DNA from 2 places in the Shewanella sp. DW31 genome. Region 2 is predicted to be linked to the other one. Evidence: riboswitches for the same ligand, from Rfam matches in the RefSeq annotation. Region 2 holds a riboswitch; the other holds the start of a gene.
What was found. A riboswitch is a leader RNA that binds a small molecule or an ion and turns the genes downstream of it on or off. The one in region 2 is predicted to bind cobalamin.
Positions count from the first base shown of each region.

Region 1 (12,497 bases), 160 kb from region 2:
ACTTTTGAAGATTCCTTGATTTTGGCAAATTTTGAGAATGACTACTTCCTGGAAATAAAAAAACTCAAAGATGCAAAAACTAATTTTGAAAGCGGCACTGAATCGTTGTCGAAATCACTTTATGACTATGTGCAAGATTTAAAGAAGGGAGACTTTGCTTTCAATTGCCTCTTCCATCTCGCAGAAAATGAGGCAAACAGTTTCAATCCCCCCGAATACATGAGTGATGGCCTTAAGTGGCTGGAAACTCAACTTTCGCCCAAAGGTTAGGGGGAATTATGTCAGAGAAATTTTACTTGGCGGACACAAAACCTATTGATCATGACGATACAGTTGATAAAGGTATCGAAGAATGTCTTCGTATAGGTTCCGGTAAAAGCTTTATCACATTTGCGGGGGCAGGATCAGGCAAAACCTATTCTTTAAAAAAGGCTCTCGAATTTTTGAAATCTCAATATTCGGATGACTTTTCTCGTCAGGGAAGGCAAATTGCGGTAGTGACCTTTACGAACAACGCAGCCGAAGAAATAGTGGATCGGATTGAACAAAATCCAATTTTTTCAGTTTCGACGATTCATAGTTTTTGTTGGTCTGCTATTGCAGGCTTTAATGAGGATATCCGGAAGTGGTTTTTGGAAAAGATCCCTTACGATTTAAAAGATCTTGAGGAGAAGCAGCAGAAAGGCCGCGCAGGAAAGGCTGCTGATGCGCGAAAAAGGGCTATTATCCGGCTTAAAGAAAAAATTGAATGGTTAGCGGAACCACGCTCGTTCATTTATGATCCAAACGGTGTCAACTCCTCCCCAAATGCGCTGTCGCATGCAGATGTCTTGAAAATTTTCTCCAACTTTTTGACCATCAAGCCTATGATGGCTGAAGTTATCATAAACAAGTTCCCATTCATATTTATCGACGAAAGTCAGGATACTAACAAAGATGTAGTCAGTTCTTTCTTTGAGCTACAAGCTACAAAATCGGATAAAGTTGTCATCGGTTTGTTTGGAGATACGATGCAACGCATCTTTGGGGGAGGGGATCCTGAGTTGGGCAAGACTAAGCCAAACGGTTGGACTACTTTCAATAAAGAAATGAATCATCGCTCAGCGCGACGCATCGTCGGTTTGGGTAATCAAGTTCGTAGTGAAGATGATAAGCGTCAACAGTATGCCCGAGATGGCGCTGATGAAGGTTTCGTTCGATTTTTCCTACTGCCGCATAGTTTATCAGGTAAAGACGATGTCGAATTGAACATTCGGGCGATTATGGCGGAAGTTACGGGTGATACTGACTGGACAGATACTCAATCCAAAGAAACCGCTATCTTACTTTTGGAACATAAGATGGCTGGACGTCGGCTTGGCTTTGATGCTCTTTGGGACAAACTTTCAACATCAGACAAAATTAAAGATCGGATTTCTGAAGGTGAAAATACAGAGCTGAATTTTTTCTCTCACATCATTTTTCCTATGGTGGAGGCGAGCTTAAAGGAAAACCGAGCCGAGTTGATGTCTATCTTGCGAGAGAGTAAGTCTCCGCTTTTGGGGGCTGATGTGCTTGACGCTAACAAGGACGATCCGCTCGGGCTTGCCCGAGCCGCAGAACATGCGTTTAGAAATGTGGTTTCAAATGAAAAGGTCAGTTTTCGCCTAGTTCTTGAAGTGCTCGCAGAGCATAATTTGCTGAGAATTCCAGCAAAATTACAGTCGTTTGTAGCGGCTACCGAAGAAAATGAGGCTGAATTAGAGCCTGATCAAATTGGAACTCTAGTGGAGGTCGAAGTAGAACCTGAAGATCGGGATGACAGCGAGATTGCTGCTTGGGCTGAAGCATTGGAAACTGATTTCTTTCAAATTCGGAATTACAAGGATTACATCGATGGGAACTCAATATTTCGAACCCATCAAGGTGTAAAAGGAAACGAATTCGAGCGTGTTATGGTTGTCATGGATGATGATGAAGCTGGCGGGTTCTTATTTTCTTACGAGCAGTATTTTGGCGTGAAGAAGCTTTCTCCAGACAGTCAAAAAAAACGGGATGCGGGCGAAGAAACGGGTTTAGACCGTACTCGGCGATTGTTCTATGTCACTTCCACACGGGCGAAGAATAGTCTCGCTCATGTGATTTATACATCCGATGTGGCTAAGATAAAGGGAAGTCTTATTGATAAAAAATTTGCTCGAGAAGAAGAAATTATTGAGTTTTAAAAGATAGTGAATCAGAGAGTGAATTGTCATTACTCTTTCAATGCGAAAAGTTAACTCTAAATGCCACAGAAGTTCACCGATCCCCTGCGAAGTTGCTGAAGGGCGTTGAAGAAAATCGCGTGACGCAGACAGGACGTCTGCGTAGCTTTCGGGGGGAAGGGACGCCCCATCGGAAGCGTTAGCGATTTTCGAATAAGCACGAAGCCACTAATCAATGCATGTAACTTCGCTAGGGTCGTCTTGGAGCATCCAAGGAGGATAGGACGAGCAGTCCTCCTTGGTCGGGTGTGGGGTGAAGCCCCACGACTTTGATTTTAATTTTCTAAAGTAAAAAATTAGGGGCGATAACTCGCCCCTTAACTTTGCCCATTTATAAAGTTGCCTAAATTCAGTTTGGGCAAATTACTGAGTAAACATGATTACTCGGGATCATAGTCAAGTACTGGCGCCAGCCACTTCTCCGTTTCGGCAATGCTCATCCCTTTACGCTTCGCATAATCTTCCACTTGATCGCGGCCGATGTTACTCACGCCAAAGTAGCGGGATTTCGGGTGGGCGAAATACCAGCCCGATACTGCCGCTGTGGGGAACATGGCGTAGCTTTCGGTGATGTTCAAGTCGATAGTCTCATCGGGCTTGAGCAAGTCCCATAACAAGCCTTTTTCTGTGTGGTCTGGGCAAGCTGGGTAGCCCGGTGCGGGGCGTATGCCTTTGTATTTCTCGCGGATTAAGGCTTCGTTGCTTAACTGCTCATCGGCGGCATAACCCCAAAACTCTTTACGTACCCGTTCGTGCATCCGCTCAGCAAAGGCTTCGGCTAAACGGTCGGCTAAGCATTTGAGCATGATGGCGTTGTAGTCGTCGTGGTTGGCTTCAAAACGTGCCACATGTTCGTCTATGCCATGGCCTGTGGTCACCGCAAAGCCGCCCATGTAATCGGCGACGCCTGAGTCTTTTGGCGCGACAAAATCGGATAGGCAGAAGTTGTCATTACCGACACGCTCAAGCTGCATCCGCAGGTGATGTGTGGTCATTTCGACTGTGGTGCGCGATTCATCTGTGTAGAGCTCAATGTCGTCGTAATTGACGGTATTGGCTGGGAATAAGCCGATAACCGCTTTCGCCGTGAGCCACTTTTCTTCGATGATTTGTTTGAGCATGGCCTGACCATCGGCGAACAGCTTTTGCGCCTCGACGCCGACGACTTTATCGCTAAGGATTTCAGGGTAATGGCCGTGCAATTCCCACGAGCGGAAAAACGGTGTCCAGTCGATACGTTCGACTAAATCTTCTAACGGATAATTATCAAATACTTGGCGACCGAGCACGTTTGGCGTGAACGGGGTGTAGTTGGCCCAATCGTGTTGGCAGCGGTTTTCACGGGCCGCTTCGAGTGACACTATCTCTTTGCGCTTGGCTTGGGATAAACGCTTAGTGCGCATGTCGTCGTATTCGGCATAGGTTTCGTCTATGGTCGCTTGGCGGGTCTCGTTGTTGATGAGCTTACTCACCATAGGCACGGCGCGGGACGCATCGGCGATATAAATGGTGCCATGGGGATAATGGGGGGCAATCTTCACCGCTGTGTGGATTTTAGAGCAAGTGGCGCCGCCGATAATCGCCGGAATGGTTAAGCCTTCGCGGTGGAAGGTTTTCACGTTATGCACCATCTCGTCCAGACTCGGAGTGATGAGGCCCGACATGCCGATGATATCGATATTGTGTTCTTTCACGGCGTCGAGAATTCGCTCCACCGACACCATCACGCCTAAATCGAATACCTCAAAACCGTTACAGGCGAGCACCACGCCGACGATATTTTTACCTATATCGTGCACGTCACCTTTTACCGTCACCATCAAAATCTTGCCGTTCGATTGGCCTTCGACCTTTTCCAGCTCGATATAGGGGTTTAAGTAAGCCACGGCTTTTTTCATCACCCGCGCCGATTTCACCACCTGCGGCAGGAACATTTTGCCCGAGCCGAACAAGTCGCCGACCACGTTCATGCCGTCCATCAAGGCGCCTTCAATCACATCCAGCGGACGTTTCGCTTCTTGGCGAGCGGCTTCGGTATCTTCATCAATAAATTCGGTAATGCCTTTGACGAGCGCATGGGATAAGCGTTGGCTCACCGGCCAGCTGCGCCATTCTAAATCTTCTTTTTTACCCACCTGCGCGCCATCACCGCGGAATTTCTCTGCAATTTCAAGTAACTGCTCGGTATTGCTTGAGCCTTCAACTGGGCAGGGCAAGTTAAGCACTACGTTTTCGACGCGCACTTTAAGCTCAGGATCGATATCGTCGTAAATGGCTAACTGGCCCGCGTTGACAATGCCCATATCCATGCCGACTTTGATGGCGTGGTACAGGAAAACGGCGTGGATCGCCTCGCGCACTGGGTTGTTACCGCGGAACGAGAACGACACGTTCGACACGCCGCCCGAAATCATTGCATAGGGCAGGGTCGCTTTAATCGCTTTTATGGCATCAATAAAATCGACGGCATAGTTGTCGTGTTCATCGATACCCGTGGCGATGGCGAAAATGTTCGGGTCGAAGATGATGTCTTCGGGCGGAAAACCGACCTTGTCGACCAGCACGCGGTAGGCGCGGGTACAAATTTCGATTTTACGCGCCTTAGTATCGGCCTGACCTTGCTCATCGAACGCCATAATAATGGCCGCCGCGCCGTAGCGTTTCACCAGTGTTGCTTGCTCGATAAACTTGGCTTCGCCTTCTTTAAGGGAAATCGAGTTAACTATGCCCTTGCCTTGAATACATTTGAGGCCAGCTTCGATCACTTCCCACTTAGAGGAGTCGATCATAATAGGTACGCGGCTGATGTCGGGCTCAGAGGCTATCAAGTTTAAAAACTTGTGCATGATCTCTGCGCCATCGAGCATGCCTTCGTCCATGTTGATGTCGATGATTTGCGCGCCGCTTTCGACCTGCTCGCGGGCCACATCGAGCGCTTGCTCAAACTTGCCTTCTTTGATTAATTTTAAAAACTTGGCCGAACCTGTAACGTTGGTGCGCTCACCCACGTTAACGAACAGGGATTGGGCGTCGATAGTCAGTGGTTCCAAACCGGCTAAGCGGCAAGCGACGGGAATATCTGGCAAAATACGCGGGTCATGGCGGCTCACCGCTTCGCGGATCACGCGGATATGTTCAGGCGTACTACCACAACAACCACCGATAATATTGAGCATGCCTTCGCGCGCCCAATCTTCGATCACATTCGCCATGTCTTCTGGGGTTTCATCGTAACCGCCAAACTCGTTCGGCAGGCCTGCATTCGGATGCGCCGACACATAACATTCGGCTATACGGGATAATTCTTCGACGTACGGGCGCAATTCTTTTGGCCCAAGTGCACAGTTAAGACCGATAGATAAGGGCTTGATATGGCGAAGGGAATTGTAAAAGGCTTCGGTCGTTTGGCCTGTCAGTGTGCGGCCAGAGGCATCGGTAATGGTGCCCGAAATCATGATCGGCAATCTGTCTTTAGAATGCTGACCAAATAAGTCATCGAATACGGATTCAATCGCAAACAGCGCGGCTTTGGCGTTTAAGGTATCGAATATGGTCTCGACCATAATGATATCCGCGCCGCCTTCAATCAGCGCCTTAGTGGATTCTTTGTAAGCAGTCACTAACTCATCGAAGCTGACGTTGCGATAGCCTGGGTCGTTCACATCAGGGCTAATCGAACACGTACGGTTAGTGGGGCCTAACACACCGGCGACATAGCGTGGAATGCCTGTGGCAGCAAAGGCTTCATCACAGGCTTCACGGGCGAGTCGCGCGCCGGCTAAGTTAATTTCGGCGGACAGCGACTGCATGTCGTAGTCGGCCATGGCGATGGTGGTGGCGTTAAAGGTGTTGGTTTCAATGATGTCGGCACCGGCGTTTAAGTAGTCGGTGTGAATTTGTTTGATGATGTGGGGTTGCGATAAGACCAAGAGGTCGTTGTTACCTTTGACATCCGTATGCCAATCTTTAAAGCGTTCGCCGCGATAGTCCTCTTCTTCCAGCTTGTAGCCTTGGATCATAGTGCCCATGGCACCGTCTAAGATCAGAATGCGCTCTGCAAGCTGTTTGCGAATGTCTGCTAATATTTGGCTGGCTTTGGTTGAGGGTATCGTCATAAATAATTACCTTAAATACAGCTAAGTTAAGTCCAAAAATCGGCCATTGTTATGCTAAGTGCATTTTATTGTCGTCAGCCGACATTTTTTTGAATACTTGCTCTTAAAAATTTGTTTTGGACATTTAAACGTATAGACGTCCATAATACGCGACTTATGATTGTCAGGGCAAGATGAAAGTCAAAGGCATTAGGAGCGAGAATCGAGAATCTAGAATTTAGGCCCTCGGCTTGAGTTTCTAGCATCTAGTCCCTAACTAAAAAGGCATATATGAAACAAGTTCGATTGTTATTGTTACGCCACGGTGAGTGTGAAGGCGGCGCGATCTTGCGGGGTCGTGTGGATGTGCCTTTAAGCAAAAAGGGTTGGCAACAAATGTCGGCAGCAGTTGAGTCACAGGCCAGCGTGTGTAGCGCGATTTATAGCTCGACTTCACGCCGCTGCGCCGATTTTGCCCACGCTTTTGCCGCCGAGCTGCATTCGACGGCGGCACTGATATCTGAGTCAAGGCCATTGCAGGCGCAGTGTTTGTCGGGTTTACAGGAAATTGATTTTGGTGATTGGGACGGTTGTCGGCTCGATGAACTGTATCAACAAGAGGGCGAACACTTAGCGGCGTATTGGCAAAACCCTTGGCAAACTCCGCCGCCTAATGGTGAAACTATGGCAAGTTTTGAGTCGCGGGTGAATGGGACGATTGACCAGATACTCGCCGCCGAGTTTGAACGATTGACCCTTGACTCACATAAAATGGGTAATGAAAACAGTGCCATTAATGAAACCACTGACAATATGCCAGCCACTCAAGTGTGGGTCGTGACCCACGGCGGGGTGATCCGTCACTTAATGGCGCGTGCCTTAGGGGTTGAACGGGCGGTGGGGTTTTATAGTCAACTCGATTTAACCGTGGCGGCCGTGGTGAGCATTAATGTGCTGCAAGATGAACAGGGTGCCTGCTATTGGCGTTTAGATTGGCCGAGTGGGCGCAGGTGTTGAGGCCTTATTTCACGACCTAGGAGTTATGATGTAGGCGTGATCGTTTGGCGAGAATAAGCTGACATGAAAATATTCTGATTTAAACAGCATTGCCTAATGGGATAGATGTAGGATAATGCTTTTCCCTGACGTTTGAACGAGATAGCGTATTACATGCGCAATGAGTGATAACGTCGCAGAAATAGGTGTTGGGAATAGACTCTCTTTGTTCGAATCGCTCCGTTGTTTTAATTCAAGTGGCGTTGTTAACAAAGAGCATATCAACCCAAACATAATAGGGAATCGGGGAGCTGCTCGTCAGTCAGCCCGAACTGTGCCCGCAACTGTGAGTAGTGAAAAAGATCTCGAATCTTCTTCCCTACGAGTCAGGAGACCTGCCTATTTCTGTTATCGCTGCGTGCAGCCTTAGTTCTCGAGCGGGTGACTCGAGGGAGCAGATGACAATATGCACAACCTTTTTTTATACAGGTTTGGACTCGATAGGAGCGCCGCTTAGGTGAAACTTTCCGCAATCCAAACTAACAGCCCCGTGAATGACAGTGACACTAACCCGTCATTGAGCCCGTCAGTCGCGCTCAATGTGAGCCAGTTGAGCTGGTGTATCGATGGCAAAACCATTCTTTCCAATATTAACTTCACGCTGCCAACGGGGCAGATGCTGGGGCTGATTGGCCCTAACGGTGCGGGCAAGTCCAGTTTACTGCGCTGTTTGTATCGGTTTGTTCGCCCAACTCAGGGCAACATTACTCTTTTTGATCAAGATATTGAGCGCTTGTCGCCCAAGGCGTTTGCCTGTCGCGTTGCCGTAGTGCAGCAGGATACACCGCACTATTTTGACCTCACCACAGAGCAATTGGTCAGCATGGGCTTAACGCCCCACAAGGGCATGTTCGATACCAATTCGAGCTGTGATACTGAGCGTATTGCTAAGGCTTTAGAGAAAGTTGGCTTGAGCCATAAGATGCACCAACAATATGAGCACTTATCCGGCGGTGAAAAGCAACGCGCCTTGATTGCCCGCGCCATAGTGCAGCAGCCACAGCTTTTAATCCTTGATGAGCCAACGAATCACCTCGATGTGCGCTATCAAATTCAAATCCTCGAATTGGTGCGTAGTCTTGGGATTAGCGTGATTGCCTCTATTCATGATCTTAATTTAGCCAGTGCCCTGTGCGACAGTTTGTTGTTGATCCATAACGGGGAAATCAGCGCTATGGGGACGCCAACCGAAGTATTAACCGAGGCGCGAATTGGCGATGTGTTTGGCGTGTGTGCTCAGGTATCGCCCCATCCACAACATAAAAAGCCCTTAATCAGCTATTTTTATGGTTACCACCATGTAGATCATGGCCTGAACGAGCGAGGCGAGGGTGGATGACTCAGGGGAGTAAACAATATTTCATCTCATATTTGGGGCGTATCGTGACACCGTTGACGAGACAACAACTGATGCTGCTCGTATTAGGTATCATCACTTTGATAACGCCTATTGCCGCGACGAGTTTTGGTGCGGCGAACATCAGTTTTACGGATGTTATTCAAGTATTTATCAATAAGGAGACGAACCTCACTCAAGCCAATGGCATGACTGAGCGCATTGTGATGGAGCTCAGGCTACCGCGCATTTTACTGGCTTTTGTGGCGGGTGCGGGTTTGTCTCTGGCGGGCAGTGTGTTGCAAACCGTGACTCGCAATCCGCTCGCCGATCCCTATTTGTTTGGTATTAGCTCTGGCGCGTCCTTTGGCGCTGTGGTGATGTTGACCTTATTCACTGGCTCTGGATTTTTTGATAATGCAGGCATGGCGGCACATTCTGGGCTTTTTAGCGGTTCGGGCGCCTTGTCTGGTTTGCTTTGGTTTAGCTTGCCCTTGGGCGCTTTTATTGGCGCCAGTTTGTCGGTGCTAATAGTGCTGGCTTTGTCTGGGCTTGGGCTCAATAGCCAAGTGGAGCGCATGCTGCTCTCTGGTGTGGCGACCTCCTTTATGTTCGGCGCATTAACGAGTCTGCTGCTGTATTTCGCCAGTCCGCAGGCGACAGCCTCTGTGCTGTTTTGGAGTTTAGGCAGTTTTGCAAAGGCCAGTTGGTCCTTGTTAGTACTGCCGACACTAGTGATTGGTGCGAGTTTATTCATTATTTTAGGCATGAAACGGCAGATCATGGCGTTGCAGGCGGGGGATGAAACGGCGCATACCTTAGGGGTGAATGTGCCTAAGCTGCGGCTCAATATGTTGCTGCTCTGCTCCTTGATTACCGCTATTTTGGTGGCTACCTGCGGCGGTATCGGTTTTGTCGGGTTAATGATCCCCCACACAGTACGCATGCTGTTCCCCGGTCGTCAGCCGATTTTATTAACGGCGTTGGTGGGCGGATTATTTATGGTGTGGATTGATGTATTAGCGCGCTGTTTATTGGGTAATCAAGAGTTGCCTGTGGGCATTATCACGGCCGCCATAGGTAGCATGTTCTTTTTGCTGATTTTGCGTAAGCGTAGAGTCATGCCGTAAATACAAGGTCATGCCGTAGGCACCTATTCAGGACGTAAACCCAGAGTTAAGTCGTCATCCTAGAGTCATGTCGTAAGTGCAGACTGACGGGATAATCAGTATTTCTGTTGATATCCCACCCGCGATTGGAAATGCACAATTGGACATGTTCGTCATAAACGCGGGATGCGTTGTGGTTATTTAATGTAGATTACAAAGTGGAGTGTGGATGTCTCAGTCAGCCGTGTCTTTTCAAATATGCCCTGTGAGTAAAGCGCAGGATCTGTTGATTCTGCAGAAAATTGATCTTAAGACTAAGCCGCCCGGTGCCTTAGGTCAGCTCGAATCCTTAGCCTTGCAGATTGCCCGCGTGCAAGCGACTGATTTGCAACAAACGGAGCAGCCACAAACGGATGTCCTCAAAATAGTCCATCCAACCATGTTAGTGTTTGCGGGGGATCATGGCATTGCCGCAGAAGGTGTGTCGATTGCCCCTAGCGAAGTGACTCACCAAATGGTGCAAAACTTTGCCCATGGCGGCGCGGCGATTAACGTTTTTTGTCGGCAGGTGGGCTTTAAGCTCGAAGTGGTCGATTGTGGTATTTTAACGCCAGTTGAAGGGGTTGAAGGTATTATCGATCAACGTCTTGGCGCTGGAACGGGTGCAATCCATTTAGAGCCCGCGATGACGTTGGAAACCGTCGATAAAGGCTTTGCTATGGCGCGCGATTTGATTGAACGTCACCATCAAGCGGGTTGTAACTTAGTCGCCTTTGGCGAAATGGGCATAGGCAATACCTCCTCTGCTGCGGCCATTATGGCGGCGATCATGCAGCTGGATGTGATTGATTGTGTCGGCCGTGGTACGGGCATTAATAGCGAAACCTTAGAACGTAAATTGATGCTGATTGAGCTCGCGTTATTGCTGCATCAAAGCGCCTTAACTGGGCCTAAGTCAGTGTTAGCTTGCCTAGGAGGCTTTGAAATTGTGCAGATGACGGGGGCTATGTTAGCTGCCGCTGAACGTAAAATGCTGGTGGTCGTGGACGGTTTTATCGCGACAGCGGCGGCATTAGTCGCGGTGCAAATCGCCCCCAATGTGCGTGATTATTTGATTTTTGCCCATCAATCCGATGAGCAAGGTCATCTGCGAATGTTAGAATTTTTGCAGGCTAAACCTTTATTATCCCTAGGGCTGAGATTAGGCGAAGGTACGGGGGCGGCCTTGGCATTGCCGCTTATTCAAGCCTCAGTAAATTTTTACAATCAAATGGCGAGTTTTAGTGATGCGGGGATTGAGGCTGTTGTATGATGTGCTCTGCTAAGTCGCTTATTTTACTTATTTAAAATAATAGCCTTTAGCCAACCGTTTTAATTTTAAACCTTGCAGCAAGTGTGAATTCACTAAGGATGCTTTATGTCAGAACGCGAAAGCTGGCACAAAGAGATAGATTTATTTTTAGTTGCCATGGGCTATTTTACCCGCATTCCTATGCCTAAGTGGGTCGAAGTCGATAGCGATAAGTTGAATAAGGCCAGCCGTTATTTCGGTCTCGTCGGTCTTCTGGTCGGCTTGTTAAGCGCCATAGTGTTTTGGCTGACGCAGAACTGGCTCCCCGCCGGCGTTTCTGTTCTTTTAGCTATGTTGGTTGGCGTCTTGCTCACGGGCGGATTCCATGAGGATGGCCTCGCCGATACCTTCGACGGTTTTGGCGGGGGTTGGACGGCTGAAGACAAGCTGCGGATCATGAAAGACTCGCGCCTTGGCAGTTATGGCGCACTGGCGCTGATGTTGGCCCTGCTGCTGAAATGGCAGTTGCTAGTCGAGTTGGCCCTGTACGATCCTGTCGTTGCGGGTTCAGCACTTATCGTCGCGCACACAGTGAGCCGTGTGGTATCAGCCAGTATCATTTTTAGCGAAAAGTATGTCCGCGATGACGAGACCAGTAAGTCTAAGCCGCTATCGCAACATCAAGGCATTAATGAGCTGCTTATCCTGATCGCCAGCGGCGTATTAGTGCTGTTATTCCTCAAGGGGTTAGCGGCATTGTCATTGCTATTGGTGATGATAGGACTGCGCCGTTTGATCATAGTGATCTTTAGACGCCAGATTGGCGGTTACACGGGTGATACCTTAGGCGCGGCGCAGCAAATATCTGAAATCGTGTGTTATTTTGTATTGCTCGTTGTGGGTAACATACTGTGATCCACCTCGTCCTAGGCGGCGCCCGTAGCGGTAAGAGTCGCTACGGCGAAGCCTTAGTGCGTCAGTACACTGCGCTCGGCTTTGATGCCTGCTATGTGGCGACGGCGCAGGCGCTAGATGATGAAATGGCGACACGTATCGCCAAGCATCAAGCGGGACGATCGGACGATGGTATCGAATGGCAATTGTTTGAAGAGTCGCTCGCCCTCACTGCACTGTTAAAACAGTTAGCAAAACCTGGGCGAGTGATTTTAGTAGACTGTTTAACTCTTTGGTTAACTAATCAATTACTTGCATCGAACGTTAACATCGATGATGAACCCGCGCCGACTGAGTGGAATGCGACTGACTTTGCCACTTCCACCTTTGCCGTTTCAACCTCTGCCACTTCAACCTCTGACGATAAAGCTCATGCGAGTTGGCAGGCCGAGAAAACCGCTTTTGTGGATTCCC
Region 1 is NZ_JADWMP020000001.1:84,528-97,024, reverse strand. It holds gene GWI56_RS00420 (AAA family ATPase) at 1-270, shown strand, start outside; gene GWI56_RS00415 (UvrD-helicase domain-containing protein) at 279-2,204, shown strand; gene metH (methionine synthase) at 2,624-6,358, opposite strand; gene GWI56_RS00405 (histidine phosphatase family protein) at 6,629-7,354, shown strand; cobalamin riboswitch at 7,575-7,751, shown strand; gene GWI56_RS00400 (ABC transporter ATP-binding protein) at 7,851-8,732, shown strand; gene GWI56_RS00395 (iron ABC transporter permease) at 8,729-9,859, shown strand; gene cobT (nicotinate-nucleotide--dimethylbenzimidazole phosphoribosyltransferase) at 10,068-11,150, shown strand; gene GWI56_RS00385 (adenosylcobinamide-GDP ribazoletransferase) at 11,256-12,044, shown strand; gene cobU (bifunctional adenosylcobinamide kinase/adenosylcobinamide-phosphate guanylyltransferase) at 12,041-12,497, shown strand, end outside.
Region 1: another riboswitch for cobalamin. It lies ahead of GWI56_RS00400 (ABC transporter ATP-binding protein); the one in region 2 lies ahead of GWI56_RS01010 (TonB-dependent receptor).

Region 2 (12,497 bases):
TCAGCAAGTTGATCGAGAGCGATAGGATCTGCCGCCCTTGCGTACAATGCAATTTTGCTGGTCGCAATAGGACCGATAAAATCAAACTGCTCAGCTCGCTCATCATTAATTGACGTAGCAAAAAGTAAAACGTTCGCAGAGGTATTGGCAATCGAATACGCCCGAGCCCAAGGTAGCACATCGATTTTTTCACTCTGACCCAGTCTCGATTGCAAGGTATTGACTAAGTCCACCGCAAAACCTTGCGGCACACCATTTTGCTCGTAACTCATGGGAGGCCAAGCTTCGGTCACCAATTTCAACTTGTCAGGCGCCGCAAAAACAAGATTAGGCATCAGGCCTAATAAGCTCATCGCAAGAAAACACGCCCTAAGGGGAAACGCACTCAGCATACGAATACCAAACGATAAACATTAGACCTAATCATAGACTCAATCCCAACAGCAAATAAACAAATACCCCAAAGAAAATATCGCCTCACGCCCCCTTCTGAGTAAACTCGTCCTCAATAAGTGAAAACTGCTATCATATTGCCACCTAGCCAAGAGCCTCGCTGCCATCAATTCATGTCAACTTTAGCCAATCAAACCCCAAGCCAATCCTATGCCAGCATGCTGTCGCGGCTCGCTCTGCAAATTAAAACGTGGGGAAAAGCACTCGGATTTGCGCAGGTTGGCATTTGCGATACGGATTTAACCGCTGAAGAAGCCAAACTCCAAGCATGGCTAGACAAAGGTTTTCATGGCGAAATGGCCTATATGGCTACCCATGGCATGATGCGCGCTCGCCCGCAAGAACTGCATCCGGGCACAGTGCGGGTGATCTCCGTACGGATGGACTATTTACCACCCGAAGCTGGCTTTGCAACGAATCTCACCGATCCCAACTTAGGTTATATTTCCCGTTATGCCGGAGGTCGCGACTATCACAAGTTGATCCGCGCTCGACTTAAAAAGCTGGGAGATCAAATCAGTGCAGAGTTAGTTTCTCTCGGTTTCGATGCTGCTGACTTTCGCCCCTTTGTTGACTCAGCCCCTGTACTTGAGCGCCCCCTAGCCGAAAAAGCCGGTATAGGCTGGACAGGTAAACACTCACTCATACTCAACCATGAGGCTGGCAGTTGGTTCTTTTTAGGTGAGCTACTGATCAATTTGCCTCTACCTGTGGATATTCCCATTCAAGAAGGATGTAACACTTGTGTCGCCTGCATCACCTCCTGCCCAACGGGTGCAATCGTAGAACCTTATGTGGTCGATGGCAGACGCTGTATTTCCTATCTCACCATTGAACTGCAGGGCGCTATTCCTGAAGAATTTAGGCCACTCATGGGCAATCGCATCTATGGCTGCGATGATTGCCAACTCGCGTGTCCCATCAATCGCCAAGCGCCGCTGACTGAAGAAACTGACTTTCATATTCGTCCGCAGTTAAAGCAGCCTGACCTTCTCAGCCTTTTTGCTTGGAGCGAGGCCGAGTTTCTTAAACAAACTGAAGGCAGCGCCATTCGCCGCATTGGGCATAAACGTTGGCTACGTAATATTGCAGTAGCACTGGGTAACGCTCCCGCAAGCACAAGCATTATTGCCGCACTTAACGCCCGCAATCACAGCGAAGATATCGATGGGATAGTGCGTGAGCATATTGAATGGGCGCTTAATGCCCAGCAATCGCGCCTTGCTGAAAGCGCTGCAACTGAACAACAAAAAGCCCGCCGCAAAACTGAGCGCATGGTGCGCATTATCGAAAAAGGCTTACCGCGAGATGCTTAAGTTAGCCGGCAAGCAATAAACAACAACGGATGCATAAGCATCCGCTGTTACTAACTCAATAAACTCAGTAAAAAAATATTTCACTCAAGCATAATATTAACCAAGGCGGCGACGTAGTTCACGGGTAGCATCGACCATGTTTTTCAGTGCGGGTTCAACTTCATCCCAAGTACGGGTTTTTAGGCCACAATCTGGGTTGACCCACAGCTGACGTACGGGCACTTTTTGCGCCGCTTTCTCGATTAAGTGCACCATGGCCTCCACACTTGGGGTGTTTGGCGAATGAATGTCATACACACCGGGGCCAATTTCATTTGGATATTCAAAATCTTCGAAGGCATTGAGTAACTCCATCCGTGAACGCGAAGTCTCGATAGTGATCACATCGGCATCCATGGCGGCAATCGCAGCAATCGTGTCGTTAAACTCGCTGTAACACATGTGGGTGTGGATTTGAGTCTCATCAGTCACGCCAGCAGCGCTGAGTTTAAAGGCATTAACCGCCCAATCTAAATAGGTTTGCCACTCACTTTGTTTTAATGGCAGACCTTCACGGAAGGCGGGCTCATCGATTTGTATAATGCCAATACCGGCATTTTGTAAGTCCACCACTTCATCACGAATCGCCAGCGCCAGCTGAGTCGCAATCACATCGCGGCCGATATCTTCACGGGCGAATGACCAATGCAGAATCGTCACAGGGCCAGTCAGCATGCCTTTTACAGGCTTGTCGGTGAGACTTTGGGCAAACTCGGCCCAATCAACCGTCATCGCCTTTGGACGACTAACATCACCATAGATCAACGGTGGCTTAACACAGCGTGAACCATAACTTTGCACCCAACCATTTTTGGTAAAGCCAACGCCCGCAAGCTGCTCACCAAAGTATTCCACCATATCGTTGCGCTCGGCCTCACCATGAACCAGTACATCGATACCGAGTTTAAGCTGGCGGTCGATAGTATCGCGGGTGACTTGCTGCAATTGCTCTGTATATTGTGCATCACTCAGATCGCCCTTGCGCCAACGACTGCGTAGTCCACGGATTGCTGGTGTTTGTGGGAAGGAGCCAATGGTGGTGGTCGGCAACAGAGGTAAACGGTATTTCTGCTGCTGCACTGCTTGGCGTACGGTGAAATCACTGACGCGCTCATAATCGGCAGATGTCAACGCGGCAACGCGGGCAATCACTTGACTGTCGGCAGCCTGCGCTTTCGCCTCACGGCGTGCCAAACAGGTTTGCACAATCTCTTTTACCGCGGCCGATTCAGGTGCCAGTAGCAATTGGCGCACATTGGCCAGTTCGAGTAATTTTTGCTTCGCAAACGCGAGTTGTTGACGCAGCGCAGGCTCAAGTGTGGCTTCCACCTCTAAATCCACAGGGCTGTGCAGGAGTGAGCAAGAAGTACCGATCCACAAGCGATCTCCGAGATCACGGGCAACCGCGCCTATGCGTTCGGCAATTAAATCCGCCTCTGCCGCCCACACGTTGCGGCCATTGACCACACCCACCGACAAAATTTGATCTTGACCAAGCGCATTGGCAAAGACTGCCAATTGATCCGGCGCTGTGACTAAATCGACATGCAAACCCGCGACCGGCAAGGCCGATACCAGCGCTTGATGGTGTGCGATACCGCCGTAATAACTGGTAAGAAGGATCTTCACCTTCGTAATGCTGAGGGCTTGATACGCCTCAGTGATCGCCGCTTGCCATTCGCCATCCAATTCCAATGCGAGAATGGGCTCATCGAGCTGTACCCATTGCACTCCCTGAGCAGCAAAACGCGCCAAAATGTCAGCATAAGCAGTTAATAAATTGGGTAATAAGCTTAACTTATCAAACTCTTGGCCCACAGTTTTAGCTAGGTACAAGTAGCTAACAGGACCGAGTAGCACAGGTTTGGCTTTATAGCCTAGTGCTTGCGCTTCGCTGACTTCATCAAAAAACTGCTCATAGGCAATCGAAAACTCTTGGTTTTGGCTGAGCTCAGGTACCAGATAGTGATAGTTAGTATTGAAATACTTGGTCATTTCAGAGGCTGGCGCATCTTGGCCCGTTGGCGCTCTGCCGCGGGCAACACGGAATAAAGTATCGAGATCGATTGCCCCTTCACCACGATGACGATCAGGAATGGCATTTAAAGTCGCGCTTAAGGTCAGCACTTGATCATAAAAGGCAAAATCACCTACGGGAACTTGCTCAATGCCAGCAGCAGCTTGCCACTGCCAATGGGTGCGGCGAAGTTCACTCGCCACTTCACGTAATTCCGCCTGAGTGCTCTCACCACGCCAGTATTTTTCTAAGGCAAATTTCAATTCACGACGACGCCCAATACGGGGAAACCCAAGACTATTTAATTGCATACTCTATCTTCCTTTATTTGAGATAAGCCACATTCGGCACTTGCACCCACCAGATTGTTTTCTCTTAGCACTTTTCAGCACTTCAGCCTTGATAAATAACAATGGGCGTCTGGACGTCTAGAAGTTTATTGTGTTAGTCTCTATTCCAGCAACCGAATTGATTTCAAGCACAACATGAGCGAAATTCACTTGGAGTGAACATGATCGAACTAAGACACCTGCGAACCTTAATGGCCCTGAAAGAAAGCGGCAGTTTGGCGGGCGCAGCCAAAAAACGTTTTGTCACTCAATCCGCCCTCTCCCACCAGATTAAGGAGTTGGAGCAAAGGATTAACTCGCCCATTTTTGTGCGTAAGAGTAAGCCACTGTCATTCACCCAAGAAGGTGCACGCCTGCTGCATCTGGCCGAAGAGATTTTGCCTAAGGTGTTAGAAACCGAGACAGATTTGAAGAATGGGCTGGAAACCGAAACTAATCAGTTGCGTGTCGGCATTGAGTGTCATAGCTGTTTTCGCTGGTTAATGCCTGTAATGGAGCAATTTAGGCAAGATCATCCAACTGCCGAGTTAGACTTGTCGAGCCGCCACTTGTTCGACTCGCTCAATGCCTTAGAAATGGGTGAACTGGATATTGTATTAACCTCAGATCCTGTGCCTGGGCATTCACTCGCCTACCAGCATTTATTTGATTTTGAAGTGAAGTTAGTGGTTGCAAAAGATCATCCTCTAGCAAAAGAAGCCTATGTCACCCCTAAGCAATTAGCACACTTGCCTATTATCAGTTATCCAGTGCCATTGACGCGTTTAGACATTTATCGCCACTTTTTAGAACCTGCGGGCATAGAGGCGGGCGAGCAAAAAACCTGTGATTTAACCATGATGTTATTGCAACGCATCGCCTGTAAAGACGGCATAGCCGCACTGCCAAGTTGGTCGATTAATGAAGGACATGGACTGAGTCTCGCTACGGTGAAACTCGGCCAAGAAGGTCTAAAACGACCGCTATTTGGTGCCTATCGCCGCCACAGTGCTAACTCTGCATTGATCCAAAATTGGTTACAACTGGTGGCGAGGGAAGGTTTATCCCGCCAGCAGAAGACGAATTAATGCGGGTGACATAGAGTAAAAAGCCTGCGAATGCAGGCTTTTTATTGAGTCAAATGACTATTTCATAGCATCGACAAATTACAGCGGATTCATCAACAATCCACGCATAGACAAGACACGGCGCAGTATCAACCCTGATGAATTAGGATTACGGGTCTGACGCAAATTATGGGCGATCATAAATTCTTGACGCAGATCCTGATCGAGATCTAACGCCTCGAACGCTTCGATGGTTAAGGTCTGTTGTTGATTATCAATCAATGACTTAATCACACTTAAAGGAAATGACTGTTCGGCATTAGCATTTAAATAGGCAAATGCGGTCAGTGCGATAATTTGGCCGAACACACTGAATAGAGCTAAGGTTTGTACTTCGTCAGCATCAACCTCCACACCTTCCATATCCGCTAAGCTATCTACCGCATCCGTTGCAATATCTTCAGTCAGCTTCCAATAACCTTGGACCAACTTTTTATAGGGCTGTGGCAGTTCATCGAGGCGTTCTTTTAAATAGAACGTAAAGGCGTAGCGATAGATATTAACTTGACCTAAGCGGATCAAAGCTTCTTTCAACGAGCGAGTTTTGTGATTTTCCACTACAGCAGCCTGTGCGGAATTACTGCGCATAAGCATGTGCGCTGCCAATGCGGGATCGCTCGAGATAATGTCAATCACATTACGAATGTCGCCTTCAGCAAGGATCGCTTTTTTGAGTGGAATTAGAATCCCTCGGCGGCCAATCACTTGCTCTTCGTTCGCTATGATAGCTCTAACTTGAGTAAAAACCTGTTGCTCAAGATCAGTCATAAGACACTTTACACCTGTTTATTAACAATAAGATGATTCGGTTACAGCTCACATCATACCTAAAATACTAAGAATTTCAGCCATAAACAGCAGAGTAAAATATAAATTACTCCTATTTAGTAATGACTGCCCGCTAACACTATAGATAACGACAATTAAACCACTCTACTAAAACGATATTCAAGACTATACCTATTTTAAGATTTATTCTTTGAACTCAGCGTAAAAAATAAAAAGCCAGACTGAGTCTGGCTTTGTTATTAAATAGCTCATTAATATTTAGAAGCGGTAGCCCACAGTGAAACGAATATCACGGCCTCGACCAGAATAGTAACTATCCCCCCAATCGCCACCGTAATAACCTGCACTGACATAATCTTTATCGAATACATTATCGATACGCAGACTGGCAAGCCAAGCATCACGATTATAATTCAAGGCTAAATTACCAAGCACGTAACTTGCTAGCTTATCACCTTGATTAGCGTTATCGCCTTCGATAAAACGATCCCCCGTGTAGATAGCTTCGGCAAATACTTGGAAATGCTCAGCAAAATCCATGCTGACATAACCGCGTCCAGTGTGTTTTGCCACCCAAGAAAGCTCTTTGCCATCGTTAGCACCATCGGTAAATTCGGCGTCGGTATAGTTATATTCCAGCCCTAGCTGCAGCGCTTTAGTGATCTGCCAATCCCAATCGGCACCCGCGCCATAACGACGAGAAGCGTCGGCATTAACGTTTGCACCGTTGAAATTTCCACCTATGGGTTTAACTGCACTCGAGTCATAAACAATTTCATCCTCTAAATCGAGACGATATAGGCTGACTCGCAGGGTTTGACTAGCGACAGCCCAATCCCAACCCGCCTCATAGGAACGGCCTGTTTGCGGCTTTAAGCCAAATACGCCCGGCGATGTATAAGCTTGCTCATCCACTTTGGCAAAACGGAAGTTATCATCAGCGCGCACATAGAGTCTGTGCTCCGCAGTTGGGCGGTAATTTAAACCCAGTTCGAATGCGTGGGCATTTTCGTCTAAATCCATGCCATTAGGATAAACATTGCCATCGACTAACTCATCGGTCACCCGCGCATATCGTCCACCCACAACGTAACTTAAAGTATGGCTTAAAGGCACTGTAGCTTGTAGATAGGCGCTTTGCATTTGCTGCACATTACTGCGCGCCATAGTGTCAAAATCAGCCTTGCCACGGCTGATGTCTAAACCTGTGACTAGGTTTAGCTCGCCTTGACGCGTACTGTAATTCGCTAACGCTTTAGGGCTAAACATTAACAGTGAGCGTGTGTTATGGCTGTTCGCCCCCCAATTAAGAGAAGACACCAAGGTATCGCTGTAATCTAAATCCGCCGCCAGCGCCCAGTTTTGATTAAGCTGATGCTGGTAACCCGTTCGCGCCGCAGTGGTCATCTCGTGGGCATACTCTACCTTATTTGATGAAGCACGGGGATCGTCTTTAAATTGCTTTTCAGTAAGCGAGCCCGGATTTTCACGATCGTTATCGTAGTAGCTGGTTTCAACAAAGAACGAGTCTGTGGCTGTTTTATATTGAATGCGGCCAAGAATAGAGCCGGTTTCGTTGGCATTATGCTGGCGATAGTTGTCACCTTGGTTGTAACTACCGGTGAAAAAGTAACGCCAATCTTTGTTGATCGCGCCAGACACATCACCACGACCTTCATAGGTATCAAAGCTACCGCCAGATAACTGCACGCTGCCGCCAGTATTTTCAGGGGACTTAGTGACAATATTAATCACCCCGCCCACGGCTTGATCGCCATAAAGTACACCTGCACTACCCGATAAAATTTCAATACGATCCACTTGATTAAGCGGAATGGCATTAAGGCTAGGTGCGGCGATATCGATATTATTGAGACGACGACCATCAAGTAAAATCAGCGTGTTATTAACGGCAGTGCTGGCGCTAAAACCGCGCATCGCAAAGCTAGTGCCAATATTGTTATCCGAAATTTGAATACCGCTTTGACCACGTAAGACGTCGGTCAAATTAGTCGCGCCACTCATTTCTATCGCAGCGGCATCAATCACATTCACATTGGCGGCAATATTTAACGGGGTCTTATCAGAGCGGCCGATCACGACAAGATGCTCGTCAACTTTAGCTGTGCTGGTATCGTCAGCCGCCATAACGGGTGCGATAATTGAAAAACTGCATAGGCTGCCGATCAGTAGCGCGATTTTTGTTGGATTTGTTCCCATTTTACCTTTAACTCCTGCAAGGAAAACGGGGCATTGACGCCACGATACCGTTAATTCAGTCGTAAATACTGACGGTGATTATCGCATTTTGAGATCTGCCCACCGAAATCTCAAAAACACCTTTAGGGCCGGTCTCCGGACTTAGGCTATGTTAATCCATTAAAGTTAGATTAACGCGAGACTGACCTTTCACATTCTGACTTTCGGGTTCAGTCTTGAACACACCAATCAAACGCGGTCTTCTCTCACCTTTTACCGTTGCGGGGGCAGTGCCAGAATTTCACTGGCTTCCCGATTATCTCACGACACTATCATCGTAAGCACCACAGAAGGTTGACTCAAAATTAGGTTCAAAGGGCGTACAATCTGTTAACGCCCAACAAGGCTCAGGGCATATCAGACCTGAGCGCGCGCATTATAGACGTCTATACGGATGAAAGTCCATTAATCTCAAGTGAGCGAGAAAACTCACATGAGCTAGAAAACACCATCCCAGTTTTTTGCCGCAGGTTTTGGTCTGTCTTTGCTCAAAATCGCCTGACGCTGCTCAGGGGTTTCGCATTGGGCAACGGGGGTAAAATCCAGCGGTTTAATCACTAACGAGTCAGCAGGTTGCACTGGCGACTTGTCGAACATGGGTAAATTCATCGACCAAGAGACCAGCTCCCCCTTTTCACTGATGCCAACATAACCGTCATTTGCGCCATCTAACCAAGTGAGACGTGGAATACGTGCAATCAACTTCTCCACATTTTCACGGTTGGCGCGATAACCAACAGGCACCACTTTGCCATCGGGACGCGTAAACACAAAGGAGGCAGGCCCTCGAGTAATGACGCTGCCTTCCTGCCAATATTTATCAAGAATCTCTTGGGCATAGTGAAACCCAAACATATGAGCGTAATCAGTATCGTCGGCCACTATTTGCGGCACGGCCTTATCCCGCAGTAATAAAAAGCCTGAGCCAATGCTGATAATCTCTTTTACCCCTGTGATATTGGTTTTTTTAATCCAATCGACACCACAGTTAATCCCGTCGCCCCAAAAATGCGCATCCCCCGTAGGGCTTAAAATCGCAAAGGCACAATTGTTTGCCGTCATACTCGCCACATCCTTTAAGGCGCTGCGGATCGAGTAAGCATCACTGCGCCAGCCCCAACTCACCACAGTGCCGTCCTTTTTCAAGGCGGCATAGGTGTGTTGAAAATATTCGATCTTCGCTACCTCCGTAAGCTGCGGGAGTAACTTTTTCATATTGGTCGACTCTTCAACCTGCCCCCAAATCACAGCACTGCCCTCTTTTTTGAGGGCGACAAAACTGCGACCTCTGGCAAAGATATCGACAACATCAACTAATTGATCCTGCACATGTAAGCTACTGCCGCCGTAGGGGCCATAACCCCAAGTGTGTACCTTGCCATTGGCATCAAGGGCCGCAATGGCCTCTTGATTAGCGAACAACTTGGTAATATTGGTCATGCGGTTTTGCAGGGCTTTGTCGAGGCTATATTTCCCCGCATTGCCCCAGTACACCACAGTGCCATCTTGACGTAGCGCGGCAAACCCGTCCTTAACTGGGACGATTTGCTTAACTTGCTTAAGCTGCTCCGTTACTTCCCGGCTATCACCACCAGCATAACTGTCGCCCCAAGTGATCACCTCACCAGATTGTGTTAACGCCGCAAAGGCCGAACTGTTGGTGACTACAGTCTCGACTGCGGATAAATCACAGGGAATATGGCGATACTGTGGACTCGGATTTTCCTTAAGTTGGAGCAATTTGCCGTTATCAAACTGCAATAAGGATTCCTTATCATTTTCGAACACGGTTAAGGGTTTCGGCTGACTACAAGCCGTTAATTGCAGGGCGATTAAAACTGACACGAATGCCAAAGGGCGAGGAATTGAATAAGACTGCATAACTTATTTCCTTGTCGTTGCTGAAAACGTGAGTTGCTGAATATGTTGCGCTACTTTATCCGATAATGACTCGATTATCGGCCTCAATGCGCGCTGAAAACCATGATTCATATCTAACCGAGACAATAGTGCTTGTGCATGTTTATCAGTGGTCTGCGCGCTATCAAGGCTGAGGGTTTGAAGCGCCATCGTCTGGCCAAATGCCGCTAAAATCACCGCTTGCACAGGGCTAACACTTGGCTCCGGCGCGCTACGCGTATCATCGAGCACCCATTTAACTAACCAAAGTAAATATTCGATACGGGCTGCAAGGTCGACACTGCATTTTTTTTCATCCTCCAAGCCAAAACTGAGCTCCTTGGCATAACAAAGTGCCTCCAATGCCTTGAGCTTTTCTGCCGATAATGTCAGTGCAAAAGGGAGCTGCGCAGTGCGAGTCATCAGCACAAAGGTTGCCAAGGTTCTTGCTGTTAAGGCTTGATTGCAACGGGCTAACATCGCGAGCGCTAAGTCGTGAAACCCTAATGAAATCAAGCGACAAAAGCTAATCATCACAATAGTTTCATCTATCGATTCCAGCTGTTTTTTGCTTGGTGCAGATTGCATTTGGGCAAATAAGGCAACAAAACTTGGGTATAACTCAGGGCAATGGCCAATATGGTCGGCCGCTTCCCATACCAGAATATTAGCGGCTGGGTGGCGCCTGTAGGTTTCAAGCAAATTGATAATTCCAACGTAATCTTGCTGATCCCCTAAACGCTTGAGTATTGGGATATAACGAGACTCAGCCCAGCAAATTCTTAAAGGAGTCGAACAGAAATAGCCCACCAGCAAACCCAATAATAAGCTTGCAGTACCAAAGGCAAAGTCCCACTTGGCGAGATCGCGGGTTAATTTAAGGTCTGCACTTGCACGGGTTGGTGCATCAGGAAGGTAGCTCACAGCACTTTGCGCATAATGGGGCCCTAATGCCCACGGCGTATCACCCTGCGGCGGAGCTAATTGATAAGTCGCACGGCAATCAACACCATCAAGCCCCCACTGACGAATCACCTCGCCCTCGGCGGTGTGATATTCCACTAAGCAAACCAATCTTTGGCGAGAAATGCCGTTCGAACCTCGTTCACTCCGATACTCAGTTTCAATCACCCGGCCAATGGCAACATCGCCACGCACTTCAAGCTGATTGACCAAATACCACTTTTGCCATCCTTCAGTGATAAAAAAGGCCGCAAGACTCAAGATTAAAATGGGAGGTAAGGTAAACAAGAGTACTTCGAGCCCCCCCCAACCTCGCTCGGGTGCGCTAGAGGTTAACTTACTGCGATTAATCAACACGCCAAAACGTCCTTATCATTCCATGATGCTTAAGCATTAAATGAATTTTGTTTGTGCCTACAGCGGGGCGCAATTTTAGCAGCTTATTGATAAAAATCAGAAAAAGCTCACAGTTTACTGTAAAGACACCATCACACTCATCGCCCCCCCGCTTGAACATGCTATTCTAAGCCCCCATCACCGCTGTTTAAAGGAGTAACAGTATGACTCGCCCTATTATTCTGGATTGCGATCCCGGCCATGACGACGCTATTGCGCTCATTTTAGCTCTCGCCCATCCAGAGCTGGTTCCACTGGCCGTCACCACCAGCGCCGGTAACCAAACGCCGGATAAAACGCTCAATAATGCCCTGCGGATCTTAACCTTATTAAATCGCAGTGATATTCCTGTCGCTGGCGGTGCAGTCAAGCCATTAGCTCGCGAATTAATCATTGCCGACAATGTCCATGGTGAAACCGGACTCGACGGCCCTGCATTGCCTAATCCAAGTTTTAGTCCTCAAGCCATTACCGCAGTTGAATTAATGGCGCAGCAAATTCGCCAAAGTCATCAGCCAGTAACCTTAATTCCCACAGGACCACTCACCAATATCGCGCTTTTGCTCGCCAGCCACCGCGAATTACACGCCAAGATCGAACGCATAGTGCTAATGGGCGGTGCAGCCGGTGTCGGCAATTGGACACCAGCCGCCGAGTTTAATATTTTTGTCGACCCGGAAGCTGCCGATATCGTCTTTAAATCCGGTATTCCCATCACTATGTGTGGGCTCGATGTGACTCATCAGGCGCAAATCATGGATGAAGACATAGAACGCATTCGCGCGATTCAGAATCCAATTGCTCAGTGCGTCGCCGAATTATTGGATTTCTTTATGATTTACCACAGAGATCCTAAATGGGGCTTTATTGGTGCGCCATTGCACGACCCCTGCACTATCGCTTGGTTGCT
Region 2 is NZ_JADWMP020000001.1:241,003-253,499, forward strand. It holds gene GWI56_RS00985 (transporter substrate-binding domain-containing protein) at 1-392, opposite strand, end outside; gene queG (tRNA epoxyqueuosine(34) reductase QueG) at 567-1,769, shown strand; gene metE (5-methyltetrahydropteroyltriglutamate--homocysteine S-methyltransferase) at 1,866-4,136, opposite strand; gene GWI56_RS01000 (LysR family transcriptional regulator) at 4,337-5,242, shown strand; gene GWI56_RS01005 (HDOD domain-containing protein) at 5,321-6,049, opposite strand; gene GWI56_RS01010 (TonB-dependent receptor) at 6,329-8,290, opposite strand; cobalamin riboswitch at 8,399-8,633, opposite strand; gene GWI56_RS01015 (hypothetical protein) at 8,768-10,210, opposite strand; gene GWI56_RS01020 (hypothetical protein) at 10,214-11,548, opposite strand; gene rihA (pyrimidine-specific ribonucleoside hydrolase RihA) at 11,752-12,497, shown strand, end outside.